4 regions of the Niveibacterium sp. genome follow, and region 1 is predicted to be linked to each of the others. Evidence: predicted binding sites of a transcription regulator. Region 1 holds the regulator's gene; each other region holds the start of a gene.
What was found. Region 1 encodes sigma-54, which starts transcription at its own class of promoters, with help from an activator protein. Its sites were predicted from a motif close to TGGCACGCTTNCTGCTNA; they were not measured.
Positions count from the first base shown of each region.

Region 1 (5,813 bases):
GCCGTGTGAAGTGGTGGAAGTGTGCCATGTTTTACTGCACGCACCCGACTCAGGCGCACGCAATCTCTGTGCCATAATCGTTTCCACAGAATCGAGGAAACCCCATGGACGACAACAAGGCGAAAGCACTTCAGGCCGCGCTGGCCCAGATCGAGAAGCAGTTCGGCAAGGGCTCCATCATGCGGATGGGCGACGGCGAGGTGGAGTCGGACATCCAGGCGGTGTCGACTGGCTCCCTCGGGCTGGACATTGCATTGGGCATCGGCGGCCTGCCGCGCGGCCGCGTGATCGAAATCTACGGCCCGGAATCCTCCGGCAAAACCACGCTGACGCTGCAGGCGATTGCCGAAATGCAGAAGATGGGCGGCGTGGCGGCCTTCATCGACGCCGAGCACGCGCTCGACGTGTCCTACGCGCAGAAGCTTGGCGTGAATGTTGGCGACCTGCTGATCTCGCAGCCGGATACCGGCGAGCAGGCGCTCGAAATCGCTGACATGCTGGTCCGCTCGGGTGGTGTCGACATCCTGGTCATCGACTCGGTTGCTGCGCTGACGCCGAAGGCCGAAATCGAGGGCGAGATGGGCGACCAGCTGCCCGGCCTGCAGGCCCGCCTGATGTCGCAGGCACTGCGCAAGCTGACCGGCAACATCAAGCGCACCAACACGATGGTCATCTTCATCAACCAGATCCGCATGAAGATCGGCGTGATGTTCGGCAACCCGGAAACCACGACCGGCGGTAACGCGCTGAAGTTCTACGCCTCAGTGCGTCTGGACATCCGCCGTACCGGCACGATCAAGAAGGGCGACGAGGTGATCGGCTCGGAGACCAAGGTCAAGGTCGTCAAGAACAAGGTCTCGCCACCGTTCAAGGAAGCGCACTTCGACATCCTCTACGGCGAAGGCATCTCGCGTGAAGGCGAGATCATCGACATGGGTGTCGAGCAACGCTTCGTCGACAAGAGCGGCGCTTGGTACGCCTATAACGGCGAGAAGATCGGGCAAGGCAAGGACAATGCGCGCGAGTTCCTGCGCTCGCATCCTGAGACTGCACGCGAAATCGAGAACAAGATCCGCGTTCAGTTGGGCCTGCCCGAGCTGCCGGCCGGGGAAGCTGCCGCGGCCTGAACGGGCCACGAAGACAAGCGATGAGCAGCGACGAGCTGAAAGCCCGCGCGCTGCGCACGCTGGCGCAGCGCGAGCACAGCCGGGCCGAATTGGCGCGCAAGCTCGCGGCGCATGGCGAGCCGGAAGCGGTCGAAGCGGTGCTTGAACGGATGAGCGAACTGGGCCTGCTGTCCGACGCCCGCTTCGCCGAAAGTTATGTGCGCAGCCGCGCCGGCAGGCTGGGCCAGCGACGCATCCAGCACGAGCTCGCACAGCGCGGCGTGGATCAGGACACGATCAGCGACGCGCTAGCGAGCGAGTTGGGCGAAACAGAGCTGGAACGCGCCCGGGCCATATGGGCACGCAAGTTTGGCAATGTGCCGGGCGATGCAAAGGAATGGGCGCGCCAGGCGCGCTTTCTGACCGCCCGCGGATTCTCCGCGGAGGTCGTGAGAAAAGTGTTGAAAGAGCCGTTCGATGAGTCTGCTTAAGGTAGGCGGTCTATCCAAGCGCTACAAGGCGCGCACCGTCGTGCGCGATGTTGGCTTCGAAGTCGGCAGCGGTGAGGTCGTCGGCCTGCTCGGCCCCAACGGTGCCGGCAAGACGACCTGCTTCTACATGATCGTCGGCCTGGTCCGCGCCGATGGCGGCAATATCATCCTTGACGACAAGGAGATCACCCACCTGCCGATCCACAAGCGGGCGCATCTGGGCTTGTCCTACCTGCCGCAGGAAAACTCGGTCTTCCGCAAATTGACGGTCGCCGAGAACATCCTCGCGGTGCTCGAACTGCAGAAGCTGCCAAAGGATCAGCTCACGGCCCGGCTCGACCAGCTGCTGGGCGAACTGGGCATCACGCACCTGCGCGACGCCACCGCGATGTCGCTGTCGGGGGGCGAGCGCCGCCGCGTTGAAATCGCACGCGCGCTGGCCACCAACCCGCAGGTGATCCTGCTCGACGAGCCCTTTGCCGGCGTCGACCCGATCGCCGTGATCGACATCCAGAAGATCATCCGCTTCCTGAAGGATCGCAACATCGGCGTGCTGATCACCGACCACAACGTGCGCGAGACGCTGGGTATCTGCGATCGCGCCTACATCATCACCGAAGGGGTGGTGCTCGCCAGCGGCCGCCCTGACGAAATCGTCCAGAACGACAAGGTTCGCGAGGTCTACCTCGGCGAACATTTCCGACTCTGATCGCGCAACCCCTACGATGAAGCCCTCGCTCCAGCTCCGTATCTCCCAGCAGCTCGCGCTGACCCCGCAGCTGCAACAGTCGATCAAGCTGCTGCAGCTATCGACCCTGGAGCTCAACAGCGAAATCGAGCGCATGCTGCTCGAGAACCCGTTGCTCGAACGCGAAGACGCGGAATCGGACCCGGAATCCTGGGGCCAGTCCGCCACCACCCCGAGCGGCGACGAACGCACCGACACCGCCAACGATGTCGCCGCGGAGGCAGCGGAGACCTCACCCGAACCGAGCGAACCGAGCTTTGACGATGCCGGCAGCTACGACGACGGCCCCACCGAGTGGTCCGGCGAAGGCGGCGGCAGTGGCAGCGGTAGTCGCGACGAGGACGACGAGACGGACTTCCAGGAATTCCGCGCGGCGCAGACCAGCCTGCGCGACCACCTGGATGAACAAGTCGCCCTGATGCCGCTGTCGGACCGCGATCGCGCGCTGCTGCGCTTCATGATCGAAGCGCTCGACGACGATGGCTACCTCACCCAGCCGCTCGAAGAACTGCTCGAACTGCTGCCACCCGAATTCGAAGTCGACGTCGACGAGTTGCAGATCGCGTTGGCGCATCTGCAGAACCTTGACCCCACCGGTATCGGCGCCCGTTCGCCGGGCGAATGCCTGAAGCTTCAGTTGCGTTTGCTACCCGAGAGCACAGCGCGCGATGCGGCGATGGTGATCGTCGAACAGCATTTGGAGCTGCTTGCCGCGCGGGACTTCGTGCGCCTGAAGCGGCATCTGGGTTGCAGCGACGAGACCCTGCGCGAAGCGCATCAGCTCGTCTGCAGCCTCGATCCACGCCCCGGTGCACGGTTTGCCGCAATCGAGACGCGTTATGTGATCCCGGATGTGATCGTGCGCAAGGTACGCGGCCACTGGAGTGCGACACTGAACCCGGACGCAATGCCCAAGCTGCGGATCAACCAGCTCTACGCCGGCATCCTGCAGCAGCACCGTGGCTCGGCCGGATCACTGGCCGGGCAGTTGCAGGAGGCGCGCTGGATGATCAAGAACGTACAGCAACGCTTTGACACGATCCTGCGGGTCTCCCAGGCAATCGTTGACCGCCAGCGGCAGTTCTTCGATTATGGGGACGTGGCAATGCGCCCGCTGACGCTGCGCGAAATCGCAGAGCAGCTTGATCTGCATGAATCGACGATCTCGCGGGTGACCACACAGAAGTACATGGCCACGCCAAGAGGTATCCTTGAACTGAAGTATTTTTTCGGCAGCCACGTCGCCACGGATTCTGGCGGCGCGTGTTCAGCTACGGCGATTCGTGCGCTGATTCGCCAGCTGGTCGCGGCAGAGGATCGCAAAAAACCGCTTTCCGATGCGCGGATTGCCGAGCTTCTCGGCCAGCAGGGGATAGTCGTTGCGCGACGTACCATCGCAAAGTACCGCGAGTCGCTCAACATCCCGCCGGTCAGCCAGCGCAAGATGATCTGAGAGGATAAATCATGAACCTGAACATCACCGGACACCATCTCGAAGTTACCGCCGCCCTTCGCGACTACGTAACGTCGAAACTGGATCGCGTGATTCGCCACTTCGATCATGTCACCAGCGTGAACGTGATCCTGTCGGTGGATAAGCTGAAGCAAAAGGCGGAAGTGACGGTACATGTACGCGGCAAGGACATTTTCGTCGAGAGCATCGAGGAAGATCTGTATGCCGCAATCGACGCCATGACGGACAAACTGGACAGGCAGGTTCTCAAGCACAAGGAAAAGTCCTACGATCACGGCCACGAGGCGCACAAGCGCCAGTCTGCAGAATCGTAATCACGGTCGCTCTAGTGAATCCCGGCGCGTAAGCTTGCGGAAAGCCCCCGCGCCGAACATGAGCTGACCCCGGATCTGCGCGCCTTCGGGCGCGCAGTGCATTTCTGAACCCCCAAGCATGAATCTCATCGCCCCGCTGCTGCCGCCGTCCAATGTGCTCGTCGACCTTGACGCGAGCAGCAAGAAGCGCGTTTTCGAACAGGCAGGCCTGCTCTTCGAAAACCATCAGGGACTCGCGCGCAGCGCTGTCTACGACGCGCTATTCACACGCGAGAAGCTCGGCTCTACCGGGCTCGGTCAAGGTATTGCGATCCCGCACGGCCGCATCAAGGGCCTGCGCGACGCCGTCGGCGCCTTCATCCGCCTCGCCCAACCGGTGCCCTTCGAGGCGCCGGACGGCAAGCCGGTGAACCTGATGTTCGTGCTGCTGGTGCCCGAAAGCGCCACCGAACATCACCTGCGCCTCCTGTCGGAACTGGCGCAGATGTTCTCCGACCGCAGCTTCCGCGATGCCCTGACGCTGGCCAGCGATACATCCGAGGCACACACCCTGTTCGTGAACTGGAACCCGAATGCGGCGAACTAGCGTCGCCCGCATCTACGAGGACAACCGCGATCGGCTCGGCCTGAGCCACCTCGCCGGCCCGCTCGATGTCGAGGTGCAGGTCCCGAACGAGAAGGTGTGGCCGGCCGAACTGGTCGGCCACCTCAACATCATCCACCCCAACCGCATCCAGGTGATGGGCGAAGCGGAACTGGGCTGGATTCGCCGCCAGGCACGCGACAAGGTGCAGCATCAGCTTGAAAGCATCTTGCTGGCGCATCCGCCGGCGATGATCGTGGCGGATGGCTGTGAAGTGCCGCCACTGATCCAGAGTGCATTCGAAAGCGCACGCGTTGCGATGTTCACGACCTCGGCCGAAACGGCGCGGGTGATCGATTCGCTGCGCACCTACCTCGCGCGCAACCTCGCCGAAAAGACATCGCTGCATGGCGTGTTCATGGACGTACTCGGGCTCGGCGTGCTGATCACTGGCGATTCGGGCGCAGGCAAATCCGAACTGGCGCTGGAACTGATCTCGCGCGGCCACGGCCTGGTGGCCGACGATGTGGTCGAGGTTTCGCGCATTGCGCCTGGCGTGCTCGAAGGGCGCTGCCCGCCGATGCTGAAGGACTTCCTCGAAGTCCGCGGCCTCGGCATCCTCAACATCCGCACGATCTTCGGCGAGACGGCCTGCCGTCGGAAGATGAAGCTCAAGCTGGTCGTGCATCTGCACCGTCAGATCCGCGGCGAGAGCCCACAGATGCCCCGCCTGCCACTGGAAGACGACATGCAGGACATCGTGGGGGTGCCGACGCGGCGCGTTACCTTGCCTGTCGCGGCCGGCCGCAACCTTGCAGTGTTGCTGGAAGCGGCGGTGCGAAATACCATTCTTCAGTTACGTGGCATAGACTCGATGCAGGAATTCGTTGATCGCCAGCGCTCGGCGCTGGATCTCGACGAAGAAGACCTGTAAGCCGACCGTCTTCACCGCGGCCGCGTGATCCGCGGCCAACATCTCGCCCAAAATCTCTCTCCGGAGGCCTTGCATGAAGAAGCTCGTGATCCTGGCTGCAGCACTGGCCGCGCAGTTCGCGTTGTTCCCCGCCCATGCCGCAGACGAAGCCAAGAAGCCGACT
Region 1 is NZ_JAYRDJ010000006.1:31,541-37,353, forward strand. It holds gene ACE3P0_RS06405 (LON peptidase substrate-binding domain-containing protein) at 1-28, opposite strand, end outside; gene recA (recombinase RecA) at 105-1,127, shown strand; gene recX (recombination regulator RecX) at 1,148-1,597, shown strand; gene lptB (LPS export ABC transporter ATP-binding protein) at 1,584-2,306, shown strand; gene ACE3P0_RS06425 (RNA polymerase factor sigma-54) at 2,323-3,798, shown strand; gene hpf (ribosome hibernation-promoting factor, HPF/YfiA family) at 3,810-4,133, shown strand; gene ptsN (PTS IIA-like nitrogen regulatory protein PtsN) at 4,252-4,719, shown strand; gene hprK (HPr(Ser) kinase/phosphatase) at 4,706-5,650, shown strand; gene ACE3P0_RS06445 (PsiF family protein) at 5,724-5,813, shown strand, end outside.

Region 2 (5,813 bases), on a different contig from region 1:
GCGCACGGTGAAGTGTTGCAGCGCTTTGCATCGAATGCGCTGCCGCTCGGCATCGATACGTTGACGCCGGAGGCCGCCGCGTGCGCCAGCAGCCCGCTGGCCGCTGGCGACCAGGTGCTGATCTTCTCCGACGGCCTGCTCGAAGCGATGGGCGAGGGCGGCGCTCAGTTCGGTTACGCAGGCGTTGAGGCGGCGCTGCGCGGCGGTGCCGCGGGCGAGCGCCTCGATCAGCTTGAACGCGAGGTGGCGCGCCACTGCGGCAGTGCCGCGCCGCACGACGATGTATCGCTGCTGCTGATCAGCGCCTGAAGCAATGCAGCGGGTCGCGTGGCGGGTGCCGCCCGCCGCGCGGCGCTTTTCACTATCATCGCGGCATGGCTCCCCCCCAGCTCCCATGTCCGGCCTGATCGAACCCCTGTCGCGGCGTATCGACCGCTGGACCTCGACACGCGTCGAGGCGCTTGTCGGCCTTGGCGGCCTCGCCGTCGTCGTGGTCGCGCTGTTCGCGGCGCTGTCGCCGTTCCAGGAAGCACGCGAGGCACGAGAGCGCGAAGCGCTGGCCCTGACCGGCCGCGCTGCCACCGATGTGCAGCGCGATCTGCTGCGCATGCTCGATGTGACCGACTTCGTGCTCGATCGTGCCGCTCGGCGCGTGTCGAACGGCGTGCGTGGGCCGAAGGCAGTGCAGGACGATCTCGCGACTGACCTGCGCGATCTGCTTGGCGGCCTGGTGGTGTTCGACCAGCGCTTCCGCCTGATGGATGCCGCCCGCGGCGGCCCGCGCGATGCGGCATTGCTGGCCGAGCTCTCGCGCAACGCAGCGCCCGACGTACTCGATCTGATGCCCGCCACCGACGACCGCCTCTACGCGGTGCGCGTCTGGAGCGGCGATGCGATGGTGGACGAGACGGCGCCGGGCGGCGTTGTTGCCGAGATATCCAAAGCCGCGCTGCGCGAAATCCTGAGCGTACATACCCTGCGAGGCGGCGGCGAGGCTTTCCTGCTGCGCCGCAATGGTGACTTGCTTGCGCACAGCAGCGTGAATGGGCCGGGCGTGCCGGTGCGCTTGCCCGATGCGCTACGCAAGGCGATCGAGCAGGGACAGGAGGCCGAGTTCGCAGACGCCGATGACAGCCGCCTTTTCGCGCTGCGAAGGCTTGCCGAATATCCGTTGGTGGTGGTGGTGGCGCTCGACGCGGCAACGGTGCGTTCAGCGGTGGGTACGCCGGGCCGTATCCAGGGCTGGGGCTTTCTGCTGCTGGCCGGGTTTGCGCTGGGTACGACGCTGATGTTGATGGGCGCCACGCGTTCGATGCGACGCGCGCGTTTGCGCGGCGAACAGGAGTCTGCACTGTTCGAGGCTTCGCCCGACCCGATGCTGCTGGTGCGCCGCGATACCGACGGCGATTTCCAGTGCGAACGGATCAACCCGGTCGCGCGCCGATTGTTCCGGGCACAGGGGCGCAGCGGCGACGTGCCGATCGGCGAGCTCTCGGCGGGCGAAACGTTGCGCCGTGCGCTCGAACACATCGCCAACCAGACGCGTCACAGCATCGGCGCCTTCGATCTGAGCGTACCGCTGGAGGGCGATAGCGCCCAGGTTGAAATCTCGGTCGTGACGCTGCCGGCGTCGGAAGACCGCCTGCCGCGCTTCGCGATCATCGGCCGTGAGCTGACCGCACAACGCCAGGCCGAACGGGCGCTGCGCGAGCGCTCGCTGCAACTCGAAGCCATCATCGATTCCGCGATGGATGCTGTGCTGATCACCGACGCGTCGCGTCGCATCGTCATGTACAACAAGGCGGCCGAGAACATGTTCGGTTACCGCGCCGAGGATACGATCGGCGAGGATGTGCTGATGCTGTTGCCGGAGCGCTATCGCAGCCTGCCGGCCGAGAAAATCCTGCTGCAGGCGCGGCGCCGCGCCAGCTGGCGGTTGCGCGGCGGCGCGCGGCCCTTGCTCGGGCGGCGTCGAAATGGCGAGGAGTTCCCGCTCGAACTCGCGCTGTCGCGCGTCGAACTGGGTGATGCCACGCTGTTCACGCTGATCCTTCGCGACATCACCGAACAGGTTGGTGCCGAGCTGGAGATCAGCGTACTCAACGATTCGCTCGAACAGCGCGTGATCGAGCGCACCGCGGAGCTGCAACGCGCCTACAAGGAAATGGAAGCCTTCTCGTATTCGGTGTCGCACGATTTGCGTGCACCACTGCGCGCGATCCACGGCTACACGTTCCTGCTGATTGATAGTGAGGGTGAGCGGCTCACGGACGAAGGGCGCGGCTTACTCGATCGGGTGATGAAAGCCTCGGTGCGGATGGGCGAGCTGATCGACGACTTCCTCGATTTCTCCCGCGTCGGCCGCGCCGAGTTGACGAGGCAGAAGGTGGACATGGGGCGCCTGGCGGCCGAGGTGGTCGCCGACCTGCGCGGGCCGTATCCGGATACCCGCATTTCGGTCGGCCTGCTGCCGCCGGCCTACGGCGACCCGCGGCTGCTGCGGCAGGTGTGGGTGAACCTGATCGGCAATGCGCTGAAGTTCTCGTCCCACGGCAACGAGCCACGGGTCGATATCGGCGTTACGCAGGCGGGTGGCCAGCTTCGCTACTACGTGTCGGACAACGGCATCGGCTTCGACATGAATTACGCCGACAAGCTGTTCGGCGTGTTCCAGCGACTGCATGCGTCGCGCGAATTCGAGGGCACCGGTATCGGGCTGGCGATCGTCAAGCGGATTGTCGAGCGGCACATGGGCGAGGTGGCTGCCGAAGGGGCGCCGGGGCAGGGCGCGACGATCTCGTTCACGATTCCCTGACCAGACAGGCTGGCACGCCGATTGCATTGTTTTGCGGCCAAACCCCCTGAGCCCAATCAATGCTGAGAGTCCTGATCGTCGACGAGTCCAAAGAGCGCGCACTGGATCTATGCCAGGGTGTCGCTGCTGCCGGCCACCTTGTGGCGGCAGTGCTGGCCGACGCGGCCGAGCTGGCAAAGCGGGTGCAGGAGATTCAGCCGGATGCGGTATTGATCAGCACCGAATCGCCGAGCCGCGACACACTCGAACACCTTGCTACGCTCGATCGCGATTACCCGCGACCGGTGATCGTGTTCTCGGGTGACGACGACGAATCCATCATCCGCCGCGCGATGCGCGCGGGTGTTGCGGCCTATGTGGTGGATGGATTGGTGCCGGAGCGCGTCGAGTCGCTGATGAAAGTGGCGGTGGCGCGCTTCGAGGAATTCCAGGCCCTGCGCCGCGAGCGCGACGACGCCGAGCGCAAGCTATCGGACCGTATCGCGGTTGACCGGGCGAAGGGCATCCTGATGCAGGCGCGTGGTTTGTCAGAGGACGACGCCTACCATGCGCTGCGCAAGCTCGCGATGGAGCGCGGGCGGCGCATCGGCGAAGTCGCGCAGGATGTGATTGAGTCGGCCAAGCTGCTGATCGGCTGAGCCTCTTCCTTCGGCCGGCACATCACGCGGCGGCCGCATCGCGTTTTCATTTCCCCCGAGGTCTGGCCGCAGGCCAGCGCGGCGCCTGCGCGCGCCAATGTGCTGGCTGGCGCACCGAATCGGGGCGTCGGCGGCCCTGTTCTGGGTCTCACGGCACTGTTGCGGTGCCGCATTCAATCGGTGCGAGCAGCTGCGTATCCGCACTGCAGAAGTGCCCAATCGCTGTGCTGTTTCTGCTTGAAGCCGCAAGAATGCCGGCCACGTTTTCGGGTGCGGTGAAAAAGTCCAATTAAAACAGCCTTCTAGAGAATCTGGCACGCGCATTGCCAAGGGGTTGGCAAAGCAGGCGCCAATGGCGGCGGCTGCAGCGGTCCGAGGCCTGCCAATGGCGGCAGCCCGGGCGGCAACGGACAAGGGCGTCCTCCGAGCGTGGTGACCACGCACGGCGGGCGCCTTTTTGTTTTGCGGATTCCCTGACCCTTGCTGCGGAGAGACACCATGATCGATCGCCCCTCGGACAATGAACTGACCCGTCGCGGCTTCCTGCGCCAGACCCTCGCGCTGGGCGGCGCAGCGGCCGCTTCCAGCGTGATGCCTTTCTCGGGCGCCTGGGCTGCAGGCTCGGATGCGCCGGAAAAGAAGGAAGTCCGCATCGGCTTCATTCCGCTCACCGACTGTGCGTCGGTGGTGATGGCCGCAGTGCAGAAGTTCGACGAGAAGTACGGCATCAAGATCATCGCCACCAAGGAGGCCTCCTGGGCCTCGATCCGCGACAAGCTGGTCAACGGCGAGCTGGACGCGGCGCATGTGCTGTACGGCCTGGTGTACGGCGTGCACATGGGTATCGGCGGCCCGAAGAAGGACATGGCGGTGCTCGCCACGCTGAACAACAACGGTCAGGCGATCACGCTGGGCAACAAGTTCCGCGACATGGGCGTGACCGACGGCGCGGCGCTGCAGAAGGCGGTTGCCGCGAAGCCGGGCGAATACACCTTCGCGCAGACCTTCCCGACCGGTACGCACGCGATGTGGCTGTACTACTGGCTGGCCGCAAACGGCATCGACCCGATGAAGGATGTGAAGGTCATCACCGTGCCGCCGCCGCAGATGGTGGCCAACATGCGTGTCGGCAACATGGACGGTTTCTGTGTCGGTGAGCCGTGGAACAACCGCGCGATCATGGACAAGATCGGCTTCACCGCGGTCACCACGCAGGACATCTGGACCGACCACCCCGAGAAGGTGTTGGGCACCACCGCGGAGTTCGCACAGAAGAACCCGAACACCGCGCGCGCAATGACCGCCGCGATCCTCGAAGCCGGCCGCTGGATCGATGCCTCGCTGGCGAATCGCCGCAAGACGGCCGAGACGATCGCACAGAAGTCCTACGTCAACACCGACATGGACGTGATCCTCGAACGCATGCTGGGCCGCTACCAGAACGGGCTGGGTAAGAGCTGGGACGACAGGAACCACATGAAGTTCTTCAATGACGGCGCGGTGAATTTCCCCTACCTGTCCGATGGCATGTGGTTCCTCACGCAGCACAAGCGCTGGGGTTTGCTCAAGGGCGAGGTGGACTACGCGGCTGTGGCCAAGTCGATCAACCGCATCGATATCTACAAACAGGCGGCCGCCGCCGCAGGGGTGTCGCTGCCCAAGTCGGATATGCGCAGCAGCAAGCTGATCGACGGCGTGGTGTGGGACGGCAAGGACGCGAAGAAGTACGCCGGCAGCTTCAAGATCAAAGTTGCCTGAGATCGCCATCGATGCGGGCCGCAGCTTCCTGCGGTCCTGGGACCCCCTTATCGGCGTGGCCGCTGTGAGCCGCGCGGAGGAGTACGACATGAGCGCTGTTTCGATGACTGCTTCCGACCTTGCTGCCAATGCTGGCGCCACCGAGCCCCGCTCCCACGCTGCCGCGGCGGCCACCCCTGGCACCGCAGCGCAAGCCGCGGCAAAACCCGCTGCCGAGCCGCGTTACCGTGTGCCGCTGGGCCAACGCGTGAATGCCATCCTCAAACGGGTGTTGCCGCCTTTGTTCGGCATCGGCCTGTTGCTGGGTGTATGGGCGATCGTGGCGATGAAGACGCAGGGCTTCCCTGGCCCCTTGCAGACCTGGGCTGCGGCCGTCGAGATCTTCGCCGACCCGTTCTATCGCAACGGCCCGAACGACCAGGGTATCGGCTGGAACATCCTGTCGTCCCTGCAGCGTGTCGGCATCGGCTTCGGCGTGGCGGCGCTGGTTGGCATTCCGATGGGTTTCCTGATCGGGCGCTTCAACTTCCTCAACAGCATGCTCGATCCGCTGATCTCGCTGTTGCGCCCGGTCAGCCCGCTGGCGTGGCTTCCGATCGGCC
Region 2 is NZ_JAYRDJ010000025.1:36,268-42,080, forward strand. It holds gene ACE3P0_RS15530 (SpoIIE family protein phosphatase) at 1-309, shown strand, start outside; gene ACE3P0_RS15535 (ATP-binding protein) at 395-2,815, shown strand; gene ACE3P0_RS15540 (ANTAR domain-containing response regulator) at 2,875-3,453, shown strand; gene ACE3P0_RS15545 (CmpA/NrtA family ABC transporter substrate-binding protein) at 3,952-5,211, shown strand; gene ntrB (nitrate ABC transporter permease) at 5,300-5,813, shown strand, end outside.
Region 2: the regulator sigma-54 is predicted to act here: its motif matches at 3,766-3,783, upstream of ACE3P0_RS15545 (CmpA/NrtA family ABC transporter substrate-binding protein).

Region 3 (5,813 bases), on a different contig from region 1:
GATCTCCGGCACCGTGGTGCTCTCCTCGGCGGCGGGGCCGCGATGGCGGCTCTCTTCGATCGCGCGACGCACCAGCTCGACCGCCTGATCGACATCGAAAGGCTTGGGCAGGTATTCGAATGCACCGCCCTGGAAAGCCGATACCGCGCTGTCGAGATCCGAGTAGGCGGTCATGATGATCACCGGCAGGCTCGGGTAACGCGCCTTGACCTTCTCCAGCAGCACCAGGCCCGATTCGCCCGGCATGCGGATATCGCTCATCATCACCTGCGGTGGCGCGGCGCCGGCATCCAGCTCGGTCAACGCTTCGCTGGCCGAGCCGAAACTGCGGTGAGGAATGTTCTCGCGGGTGAGTGCCTTTTCGAGGACCCAGCGGATGGAGCGGTCGTCGTCAACAATCCAGATCGGATTCATGGTCTGCACTTCTGTAAGGGGTGAGGACTGCAGGCCCGCAGCGGACCTGCACGCCTCAGCACTCACTCTTCGTTGCGGATCGGCAGCACGATCGTGAAGCAGGTACGGCCTGGCTCGCTTTCGACATCGATCATGCCCTGATGCTGTTCGACGAAGCTCTGCGCGATCGAAAGCCCGAGGCCGCTGCCGCTGTCGCGGCCCGACACCAGCGGATAGAAGATGCGATCGCGGATCGCCTCGGGGATTCCGGGGCCGCTGTCGATCACGCGCAGTTCAAGTGCGAGCTTGTGGCGCTTCTTCGCCAGCGTCACCTGCCGCAACGCGCGGGTACGCAGCACCACTTCACCCTCGCCCTGCATCGCCTGTGCAGCGTTGCGCGCGATGTTCAGCACCACCTGGATCAGCTGCTCGCGGTCGCCTGTCAGCTCGGGCAGGCTGGTGTCATAGTCGCGCCGCACGACGACGCCGGGGAACTCCGCGCGCACCAGACGCAGCACGCGTTCAAGCACGTCATGGATATTGACCGGGCCGGGCTGCATCGCGCGGTGCGCGTTGAGCAGGCGCTGCATCAGATCCTGCAGCCGGTCGGCTTCGGCGATGATGACTTCGGTGTATTCCTTGAGCTGCGCGTCGTTGAGTTCGCGTGCCAGCAGCTGGGCGGAACCACGGATGCCGCCGAGCGGATTCTTGATTTCGTGCGCGAGGTTGCGGATCAGCTCGCGGTTCGCCTGCTGCTGCTCGATCAATCGCTCTTCGCGCGCCACTTTCAGTTGCGCATCGATCGGGCGAAATTCCATCAGCAGGCGGGCGCCAAACACATCAACCGGCGTGGCAGTGCAATCCACATGCAGGGTGTCGTGTCCGGCGCGCGCCAGCACGAGATTCTGGCCGGTGTAGCTCCAGTTGTTTGCAAGCGCATTGTCGAGCGCGGCATCGAGGCCGGGCGGCTCGCCGAGCAGCGCCGTCAGCGGGCGACCGACAGACTGGCGGGCGCTGACTTCAAACAGGTTCTCTGCGGCGGGGTTGATATAGCGGACGACACGGCCGTCGTCGACCAGCACGACGGCCGACGCAAGCAAGTCGAGCCCCGCGATCCGGGCGTCGGTATGCGCCTGTGGCACGGGGTCGGAATACACGGTTACGCGAGTCATGCGGAGCAATGCGAGCAAGAAGCGCGCCAAGCTTGATTTGCGCTGCGAGACACCGAGATGCGCGACAAACCGATCATCGCCCGCCGCGTTGCAGTGACGGACGCGACACACCAGCGGGCGAGATCGCCCGCACCGGATCAGCGTAGTTTGGCGATTTCCGCCCGGATCGCTTCGACATTGCGCTCATGCAACTCGACCTGATCCTGGAACGGCTTCAAACGCTCCTGCACCTTGGCAAAATTCTTCTCGCTGCCGCTGCGCGCGCCTTCCTGCTCCGCCAGCTCCTTCTTTGCCGACTCCAGCGCCCGTTCCTCGGTCGCCAATTCGGTTTCGAGGATCTTGCGCCGGTCGCTGTCGCGACTGCGCTGCGTCGAAGCATCGACTTTCGGAAACTCGGCGGGAGACGGCGTTGCCGACGGCTTCTTTGCCGACGGCCCCGGCACGGACGAAACGTTCTGGTCGCGGGACAGCAGCGTGCAACCCTTCTCGCCGATCTTGGTGTTGGTGTAGGTGACCTTGCCGGACACCGGATCGACACACTTGAAGATGTCGGCATGGGCCGGCAGCGTTGAGAGAAGTGCCGCAACAGCGGCCAGGGAACGAATCGTGGACATGCAGACGTCACGCGGGTGGACGGGCCGTCGAGTGTAGGCGCCGCCGCGTCGCCTGCCAAGCGCCGACACGATTCGATGCACTTTCACGCCGGCGAAGGACAAAAAAAGAGGACGGGCAAGCCCGTCCTCCTTGTGCTCCGGATCGAGGAATCGATCAGAGGCTGTAGTACATGTCGAATTCGACCGGGTGCGTGGTCATGCGGATCTTCGTCACGTCTTCCATCTTCAGCGCGATGTACGCATCGATGAAGTCGTTCGAGAACACACCACCACGGGTCAGGAACTCGCGATCCTTGTCCAGCGCTTCCAGCGCCTGATCCAGCGAGGAGCAGACGGTCGGGATCAGCGCGTCTTCTTCCGGCGGCAGGTCGTACAGGTTCTTGTCAGCTGCATCGCCCGGGTGGATCTTGTTCCGCACGCCATCCAGACCGGCCATCATCAGCGCGGCGAAGCACAGGTACGGGTTCGCGCCCGGATCCGGGAAGCGAGTCTCGATACGACGCGCCTTGTCGCTGTTGACGAACGGGATGCGGATCGAAGCCGAACGGTTCTTCGCCGAGTAAGCCAGCTTGACCGGTGCTTCGTAGTGCGGCACGAGGCGCTTGTAAGAGTTGGTCAGCGGGTTGGTGATCGCGTTCAGCGCACGGGCGTGCTTGATGATGCCGCCGATGTAGTACAGCGCGAACTCGGACATGCCGGCGTAGCCGTTGCCCGCAAACAGGTTCTTGCCGTCCTTCCAGATCGACTGGTGCACGTGCATGCCCGAACCGTTGTCACCAACGATCGGCTTCGGCATGAAGGTCGCGGTCTTGCCGTACTGGTGGGCAACGTTGTGCACCACGTACTTGAGCATCTGCGTCCAGTCAGCGCGCTTGGTCAGCGTGCTGAACTTGGTGCCGATTTCGTTCTGGCCGGCGGTCGCCACTTCGTGGTGGTGCACTTCGACCGGGATGCCGATCTGCTCGAGCGCCAGCACCATCGCGGCACGGATGTCGTTGTGGCTGTCGACCGGGGGAACCGGGAAGTAACCGCCCTTGACGCCCGGACGGTGGCCGGTGTTGCCGCCTTCGAACTTCTCGCCCGAAGCCCAGGCGCCTTCTTCCGAGTTGATCTTGACCGAGCAGCCCGACATGTCGACGTTCCACTCGACGCTGTCGAAGATGAAGAATTCGGGTTCCGGACCGAAGAAGGCGGTGTCGCCCAGACCGGAGGCCTTCAGGAAGGCTTCAGCGCGCTTGGCGATGCCGCGCGGGCAACGGTCGTACGGCTTCATGTCGGTCGGATCGAGCACGTCGCAAGACAGGACCAGCGTGGTCTCGTCCATGAAGGGGTCGATGAAGGCAGAGGCCGGATCCGGCATCAGCAGCATGTCAGAAGCCTGGATACCCTTCCAGCCGGCGATCGAGGAGCCATCGAAAGCGTGGCCGTGCTCGAACTTCTCCTCGTCGAAGGCCGAAACCGGCACGCCGACGTGTTGCTCTTTGCCCTTGGTGTCGGTGAAACGGAAGTCGACGAACTTGACTTCGTTCTCCTTGACCATCTTCAAGACGTCTTGCGGGGACATATTCACTCCTAAGGTATGGAAGCCAACTGACATTCTGCGGTGCCAAATACCGCGATCCGGTTTCAAAAAGCACGTAGCGTGCCAAAGGATCGCCCGGTTGCTCCGCACAGCACGCTACGCGCTGAGAACCCGAACCGGACAAATCTTGGTTTGAAAGGCGCGGTATTGTGCCACAGCACAGGGCTCGCCCTAAGCACCGCAAGGCACCCCAAAACGGTGCAACCGCACCACACAATGCACCGTTTCGGTGCGCATGCGCCAACTTGGCGCACCCTCCTGATCCAGCAGAAACCTTGCGGGTGTGCGCTCGCGCGCGCATACTCGCCGCCCGGCGATTTTTCGCGCCTCACCCCAACTCCGGCTCTTCTGAATGGGACACCTTAGCGACCTGCTCGGCCTTGCCCGCGACCGCGGCGAGAAGCTCAGCCTTCCGTATTCCGGCGCGCTGACTCCCGCCGAAGCCTTCACTGTGTGGCAGAAGGCACCCGGCGCAGTCTTGGTGGATGTGCGCACCCGCGCTGAGTGGGAGTGGGTCGGGCGCGTGCCAAACGCGGTCGAGATCGAGTGGAACAGTTGGCCGGGTGGCGAGCGGAACCCGAACTTCCTGGCGCAACTGACGCACCAGGTCGATCGCGAGGCGCTGGTGCTGTTCCTTTGTCGCAGCGGGGCGCGATCGCACAACGCCGCAATTCTGGCCCAGCAACAGGGCTACACCGCCTGCTACAACATCCTGGAAGGCTTCGAGGGCGACCGTGATGCGAACGGGCAGCGCGGCCACATCGGCGGCTGGCGCCACGCCGGCTTGCCCTGGATTCAGGGCTGAGGCGGGAACACCGCGCCGCATTTCAGGTCTGCATTACTGCGCGCCGATCCGGCGCACCTTTCTTGAGTAGAACCATGCAAGTTGCCCCCATCAGCTTTGACCGCTTCAACACCCTGCGCGACGAAGAAGCACAGGAGCGCATCCGCGCCGCCCGCGCCCGCCTCGGCAAGAAGGCCGTGCTGCTGGTGCACCACTACCAGCGCGCTGATGTGTATCAGCATGCCGACCTGACCGGCGATTCGCTGCGCCTGTCGCACCTGGCGGGCCAGTCGGATGCGGACTACATCGTGTTCTGCGGCGTGCACTTCATGGCGGAAGTTGCAGACATCCTCTCCAACCCGCACCAGATCTCGATCCTGCCCGACCTCGCGGCAGGCTGTTCGATGGCCGACATGGCCAACCTGGCGAAAGTCGAGCGTTGCTGGCGCGAGCTGACAGAAGTGCTCGGCGAGTCGCCCGACAAGCAGATCACGCCGGTCACCTACATCAACTCCGCAGCGGACCTGAAGGCCTTCTGCGGCGACCACGGCGGCATCGTGTGCACCTCGTCGAACGCGCGCACGATCCTCGACTGGAGTTTTGCGCAGCGCCCGAAGATCCTGTTCTTCCCGGACCAGCACCTCGGCCGCTGGACGGCACACACGATGGGCATCCCGCTCGAAGAGATGGTCGTGTGGGACCCGGATCAGGAGTACGGCGGACTGACGCCGGAGCAGATCCGCAACGCGAAGATGCTGCTGTGGAAGGGCCACTGCTCGGTGCACCAGATGTTCCAGCCCGCCCACATCATGCGCTGGCGCAACAAGTACCCGGACGGCATCGTGATCTCGCACCCCGAGAGCCCGTTCGAGGTCTGCCGCCAGTCGGAGCACGTCGGCTCGACCGAGTACATCATCAAGACGATCAAGGCCGCGCCTTCGGGCACCCGCTGGCTGGTCGGCACCGAGCTGAACCTTGTTAGCCGCCTTGCGGAGGAAGTGAAAGCCGACGGCAAGATCGTCGAATTCATGTCGCCCACCGTCTGCATGTGCTCGACGATGCAGCGGATCGACCCGCAGCATCTGGCCTGGACGCTGGAAAACCTGGCCGACGGCAACATCGTGAACCGCATCAGCGTGCCGGATCACGAAGCCAAACTCGCCAAGCTCGCGCTCGATCGCATGCTCGCGGTGTCCTGAGCGGCGGCCACACCAAACAAAACGCCCCGGCGCGCGAGCGGCGGGGCGTTTTTCATTGCTGCGTCACGT
Region 3 is NZ_JAYRDJ010000019.1:13,969-19,781, forward strand. It holds gene ntrC (nitrogen regulation protein NR(I)) at 1-414, opposite strand, end outside; gene glnL (nitrogen regulation protein NR(II)) at 477-1,565, opposite strand; gene ACE3P0_RS13290 (DUF4124 domain-containing protein) at 1,703-2,248, opposite strand; gene glnA (type I glutamate--ammonia ligase) at 2,334-3,743, opposite strand; gene ACE3P0_RS13300 (rhodanese-like domain-containing protein) at 4,114-4,566, shown strand; gene nadA (quinolinate synthase NadA) at 4,641-5,744, shown strand.
Region 3: the regulator sigma-54 is predicted to act here: its motif matches at 3,810-3,827, upstream of glnA (type I glutamate--ammonia ligase).

Region 4 (5,813 bases), on a different contig from region 1:
CTGCGCCAGCCACACGCCCGCCGCAGCGAAGCCGAGCAGCATCACGACGAGGGCCGCCACTGCAGTCAGGCGCACCCGCTGCGCGATTGCGCCTTCGGTGCGGTGCGCGAGGTAGACCGCACCGTGCGCAGTGATCATCGCGCTCGACACCACGCCGCAGAGCAGCGCGAAGGGGTTGAGCAGCGCCCAGAAGCTGCCGGTGTAGGTGGAGACGAGGTTCTCGTCGAAGCTGAAGGGCACACCCTGCAGCAGGTTGCCGAAGGCCACGCCGAAGATCAGCGGCGGTACCGCGCCGCCGACGAAGAGGCCCCAGTCCCAGGTGCTGCGCCAGCGTGCATCGTGGATCTTGCTGCGGTAGTCGAAACCGACCGGGCGGAAGAACAGCGCCCACAGCACCGCCAGCATTGCCCAGTAGAAGCCGGAGAAGGCCGTTGCATACACCAGCGGCCAGGCTGCGAAGATCGCGCCGCCACCGGTGATGAACCAGACCTGGTTACCGTCCCAGTGCGGGCCGACGGTGTTGATGATGATGCGGCGTTCCACATCGTTCTTGCCGACGAAGGGCAGCAGCGTGCCGACGCCCATGTCGTGGCCGTCCATCACCGCGAAGCCGACGAGCAGCACGCCCACCAGCAGCCACCAGATCACTTTGAGGGTTTCGTAGTCGAGCATGGCGTGTCCTCAGGCGTGGGCGGTTTCAAAGGCGTAACGACCGGTGCCGAGGCTGCCCGGACCCTGGCGCGAGAAGCGCACCATCAGGTACATCTCGACCACCAGCAGCAGCGTGTAGAAGCCAACGAAGCCGGCCAGCGAGCCATACAGCGAGCCCACGCTGAGCGTGGAAACGGAGAGATGCGTCGGCAGCACGCCGTAGATCGTCCACGGCTGGCGGCCGTATTCGGCGACGAACCAGCCCAGTTCGCAGGCGAGCCAGGGCAGCGGCAGGAACCATAGCGCCCAGCGCAGCAGCCAGCGCCGTTCGGAGAAACTGCCGCGGATCGAGTACCAGAGCGCGAGCCCGAACAGCGCGAAGAAGCCGAGCCCGATCGCCACCATCAGGCGGAAGCTCCAGAACAGCGGTGCAACGCGCGGAATCGTGTCGGCCGCGGCGCGGTCGATCAGCTCGGGTGTCACCTCGTCCATCGTCCGCACGTACTTGCGCAGCAGCAGGCCAAAGCCCAGATCGGCCTGATGGGTTCGCAGCCTGGCTTTGGCGGCGAGGTCATCCGGGTTGTGGCGTACCTGCTCCAGCGCGCGCACTGCTTCGATGCCCGACACGACCCGTTCGCGATTCTTCGCGCGGATCTCGTGGATGCCGGGCAGTTGCTTGTCGAGCGAGCGGGTACCGATCAGCCCGAGCAGCCAGGGCACCGAGATCTCCCAGTCGTTCTTCATCTGCGCTTCGTTGATGCCGGCGATGAGCTTGAGGCCCGCGGGCGCAGGCTCGGTCTCCCACATCGCCTCCATCGCGGCGAGCTTGGTCTGCTGCGCTTCGCCGACGGTGTAGCCGGACTCGTCGCCGAGCACGATCACCGAGCAAGCGGAGGCAAAGCCGAAGGCCGCGGCGATGCGAAAGCTCTTTTTCGCGAATTCCACATCGCGCCCGCGCAACAGGTACCAGCTCGATATCGACAGCACGAACATCGCGCCGGTGACATAGCCGGCCGACACCGTGTGCACGAACTTCGCCTGCGCATCCGGGTTGAAGATCAGCGCCCAGAAGCTGGTCATCTCCATGCGCATGGTCTGGTAGTTGAACTCCGCGCCCACCGGGTTCTGCATCCAGCCGTTGGCGATCAGGATCCACAGCGCGGAGAGGTTGGTGCCCACCGCCATCAGCACGGTCACCAGCAAGTGCTGGCGGCGCGAGAGGCGGTCCCAGCCAAAGAAGAACAGGCCGATGAAGGTCGATTCGAGGAAGAAGGCCATCAGGCCCTCGATCGCGAGCGGGGCGCCGAAGATGTCGCCGACGTAGTGTGAGTAGTAGGCCCAGTTCGTACCGAACTGGAATTCCATCGTGATGCCGGTGGTGACGCCGAGCGCGAAGTTGATGCCGAACAGCTTGCCCCAGAAGCGCGTCATGTCCTTGTAGATGAGCTTGCCGGTCATCACGTAGACGCTCTCCATGATGACCAGCATCCAGGTCATTCCGATCGTCAGCGGAACGAAGAGAAAGTGGTACATCGCGGTCGCGGCGAACTGCAGCCGCGATAAATCGACCAGTTGCTCACTGACCATATTCTGTTGCCCCCTGAATGTCATGCCGCGCGCCGCCTGCCATCTCGGCTGCCGTGCTGGCAGGCGTCACATCGACCCGTGCGTCGCGCACGAATCCCCACCACAGCAGGCCGATCACGACCAGCTTCAGCGCGACCAGCACTGCCAGCTCACGCACCAAGCGTCTGTCTCCCATGCGCCCCCTCCTGCTGATCTAGCCCTCTAATCAAGATCCGGGCCAGCTTGCCCATTGCTTAAACAACTGCGAAAAAACAATGCTTTGCGTGTTTTATGGCCAGTTCTGCTGGCAGGGGCTTGTCTGCCCATGACAGCCCGACTTGCTGCCAACGGCAGCGCTCGTGGCAGCGCCACACCAAATAGTTAGGTGACGGTCCGAATAGGCTGGGGCCGATGCGCGGTAAGGAGCTGGGTGCTGCCAAATTGGTGTGCCAATGGTGGCAACGCGGTGCCCGCTGGCAGCCTGGCGCCGGAGCGCGCATCATGCGGGCTTGTCGTAACCCCACGCCTGCTCACCATGCCGACCGTGCCGCACCCCTTCCCGGAACTGCTCTCGCTGCTCGATGCCTCGCCCGAGCCGCATATTGTTTTCGACGAGCAGTACCGCATCCTGGCGGCCAATGCGGCCTACCGGGCGCAGTTGGCGGGCGGCAAGAGCGTGGTCGGCAAGACCTGCTATCAGGTTTCGCACCACTACACGGTGCCCTGCGACCAGGCGGGCGAGACCTGCCCGCTCGCACGCAGCCGCGAGTCCGGCGGGCGTGAGCGTGTGATGCACCTGCACCACACGCCGCGCGGCGAGGAGTACGTCGATATCGAGCTCACGCCGCTGCGCGACGCATCGGGCGAAGTGCGCTACTTCGTCGAGCGCATGGCGGCGCTGCCGGTCACGCAGGCGCAGGACAGCTCGCGCAAGATGGTCGGCCGTGCGCCGCGCTTCCAGCGCATGCTCGAACTGGTCGCGCGGGTGGCGAAGTCCGAGGCAACGGTGCTGCTCGAAGGCGAATCTGGTTCCGGCAAGGAACTGGTCGCGCAGGCGATTCATGACGGCAGCGCGCGCGCGAAGCGGCCGTTCGTACCCGTCGATTGTTCAGGCATTCCGGAAACGCTATTCGAGAGCGAACTCTTCGGCCATGAACGCGGCGCCTTCACCGGCGCCTCGGCCGCGCGCGCGGGTCTGGTCGAAGCCGCCAGCGGTGGCACGCTGTTCCTCGACGAGGTGGGCGAGATTCCGCTCGCGATGCAGGTCAAGCTGCTGCGCCTGCTCGAAACCGGCACCTATCGCCGCGTTGGCGCGACGGACGTGCGGCGCGCCGATATCCGTATCGTTTCCGCCACGCACCGTTCACTGCGCGACATGGTGAGCGCCGGTGCGTTCCGCGCCGACCTCTATTACCGGCTCAACACCTTCCCGATCGCAGTACCCGCGCTGCGCGAACGCCCGGAGGACATTGCAGCGCTCTCACAGGCATTGCTGGTGCGGGTGGCACCCAAACGCCGCCTCACGATATCGACGGCGGCCCTGCTGCAACTGGAGCGCTACACGTATCCGGGCAATGTGCGGGAGCTGCGCAACCTGCTCGAACGCGCAAGCCTGATGTGCGACGGCGACACGATTGAACCCGAACATCTGCCCGACGAACTGTTTGCCGAGCGCTGCGAGACGCAGGCTCCGCGCGGGGCGCCGCCCGTACCGGTTTCAGAGCGCCTGCCGCAGTTGCTTGCCGAACATCAGGGCTCGCGCAAATCGCTCGCCAAGGCGCTCGGCATCAGCGAGCGGACCTTGTATCGACGTTTGAGCGAGCTGGCCAGCACGAGCAAGTCCGACGCCGAATAACGCGCCACCGGTATGAGTGGGCGTCGGCTGGGCGACGCGGACGGGTGGGATAATGCGGGTGTGTCGCGGGCAACGCCTGCGAGCTATTGCATTGCGGAGTGACTGTCATGAGTGCCTGGAGCTGTCCCCACGACATCGACAACATCTGCCAGCGGGTGCTGGGTGCCCGCTGCGATCCGGGCATGCGCGGCTGCGTGCTGGAAGGGCGGGTGCGCTTCGCGCGCGAGCAGTTGAACATGCCACGCAAACCGGTTCGCGCCGAGGCGCCGTCGCAGAGTGAAGATGAAACGCCTGCACCACGGCGTCCGCGCTTGCCGTTTTAGGGCAAACGGTCGGTCTTAAGGGCAACCCGCGGGTGGCTGCGCGGCGGCATCGGGCTATAGGGCCCGTGCCCTCAACGAGTTCGATTGAGGCGTCGTTGTGGCATCCATTGTCGGCGCTGATAGCGCTGGCCGTGACGGTTGATACCGGCCCGCGTTTTTTCGCTGACCCCCTGACTTCCGAACTGGGTCGAGGTTGCCGCGGTGCCGAGGGCGTCCACGTTGGCGTGGGCCCCAGAGGTCAGTCCATTGGGAGATTGGCTGTCGGCTCGAACTCGAACGTTTCTCTCGGAGCGGCGACCGAATACCGAAGGATCTGCACAACCTTTGAGTCAATAAAAGGTCATTCGAGTTCGGCATCGCTTGCGTTGCTTGGGCGACCTTATCTCATCCGTGCGTGTTTCATCGCGCGACGCGCATATGCCGAATGCCAATTACCAAACTCCGCGGATGGAATGCGCCGAGGTGTCCCAATGCGCTCTGTCGTCCGTGAGTGTCGTGCGCCCTTTTCCGCATTCGCCGATCGATTACTCGCGCCCACAACTGAGGATGCGAATGCGTCGTATGCAGTGGGATACGCCGTGACTTAGCTCCTGATCGTTATCCGAAATTAACCGACAAAAGATGACGGCGCCCGTCGGTCGGTATCATCCTGAATCATCGAAGATCCATCGAAGCCTATCCCAAACATGCACAAGCTCATTTTTTCGGTTCGTCCGTTGGTCGTGCTGTCGTTTCTGCTTCTTGCCGCGTGCGGCGGCGCGGGAGGTGATACTTCTCCGGAAGCCCAATACCCAAAAACCGGCTGGTACCAGCCCCCGGTCGCGAGCGACGATATGGTCGCGGCCCCCCTGACGGTCACTTCGCTTGAACTTTTGCACGAAAGAACGCGCGATCGGCTGCTAACCGTTCTGCCGGCAACAGATTCGCCCTATGTTGTGTGGCCGGTATACGGTCTGCGCGATGTTTCCAGTTCAAGCTCGCCAGTCGTGGCCACCCATCTTTTCGTGCTCGATCAGACTCGACGCGCACTACTACGTGTCAGCCTAGAAGCAAACGGCTCCCGCCCGTCGAGTTCAACGCTGTACACATCGGACGAACTGTGCCCGCTTGGTAGCGTTGCACAGTCGCTTGCGCAGCCGACAGACTCTGTGTTGTTTATTCAAAAACAAGGTCCTGACAAGCAATGCGGTACGTCTGATGACACCGCCGTAGTGCTTGGTGTTACCGGGAGAACAACCGAAGTTGCTGGTTCCGGAGAGGTGCTCGCGCCAATCAATGCATATGCCCTGCGCGGCGATAGCGGTTGGTTGATCCGGCGCGCGGGTGTAGCTAGCGATCAGATCGTGCAATTGAGGGCCGGGGCGCCCAATACGATTGCGGCCAGCTGGAACGTTGCGCGCGGTAGCAAACTGCTGGAT
Region 4 is NZ_JAYRDJ010000046.1:7,127-12,939, reverse strand. It holds gene cydB (cytochrome d ubiquinol oxidase subunit II) at 1-672, opposite strand, end outside; gene ACE3P0_RS19675 (cytochrome ubiquinol oxidase subunit I) at 682-2,238, opposite strand; gene cydP (cytochrome oxidase putative small subunit CydP) at 2,228-2,413, opposite strand; gene ACE3P0_RS19665 (sigma-54 interaction domain-containing protein) at 2,753-4,072, shown strand; gene ACE3P0_RS19660 (hypothetical protein) at 4,180-4,395, shown strand; gene ACE3P0_RS19655 (hypothetical protein) at 5,082-5,813, shown strand, end outside.
Region 4: the regulator sigma-54 is predicted to act here: its motif matches at 2,441-2,458, upstream of cydP (cytochrome oxidase putative small subunit CydP).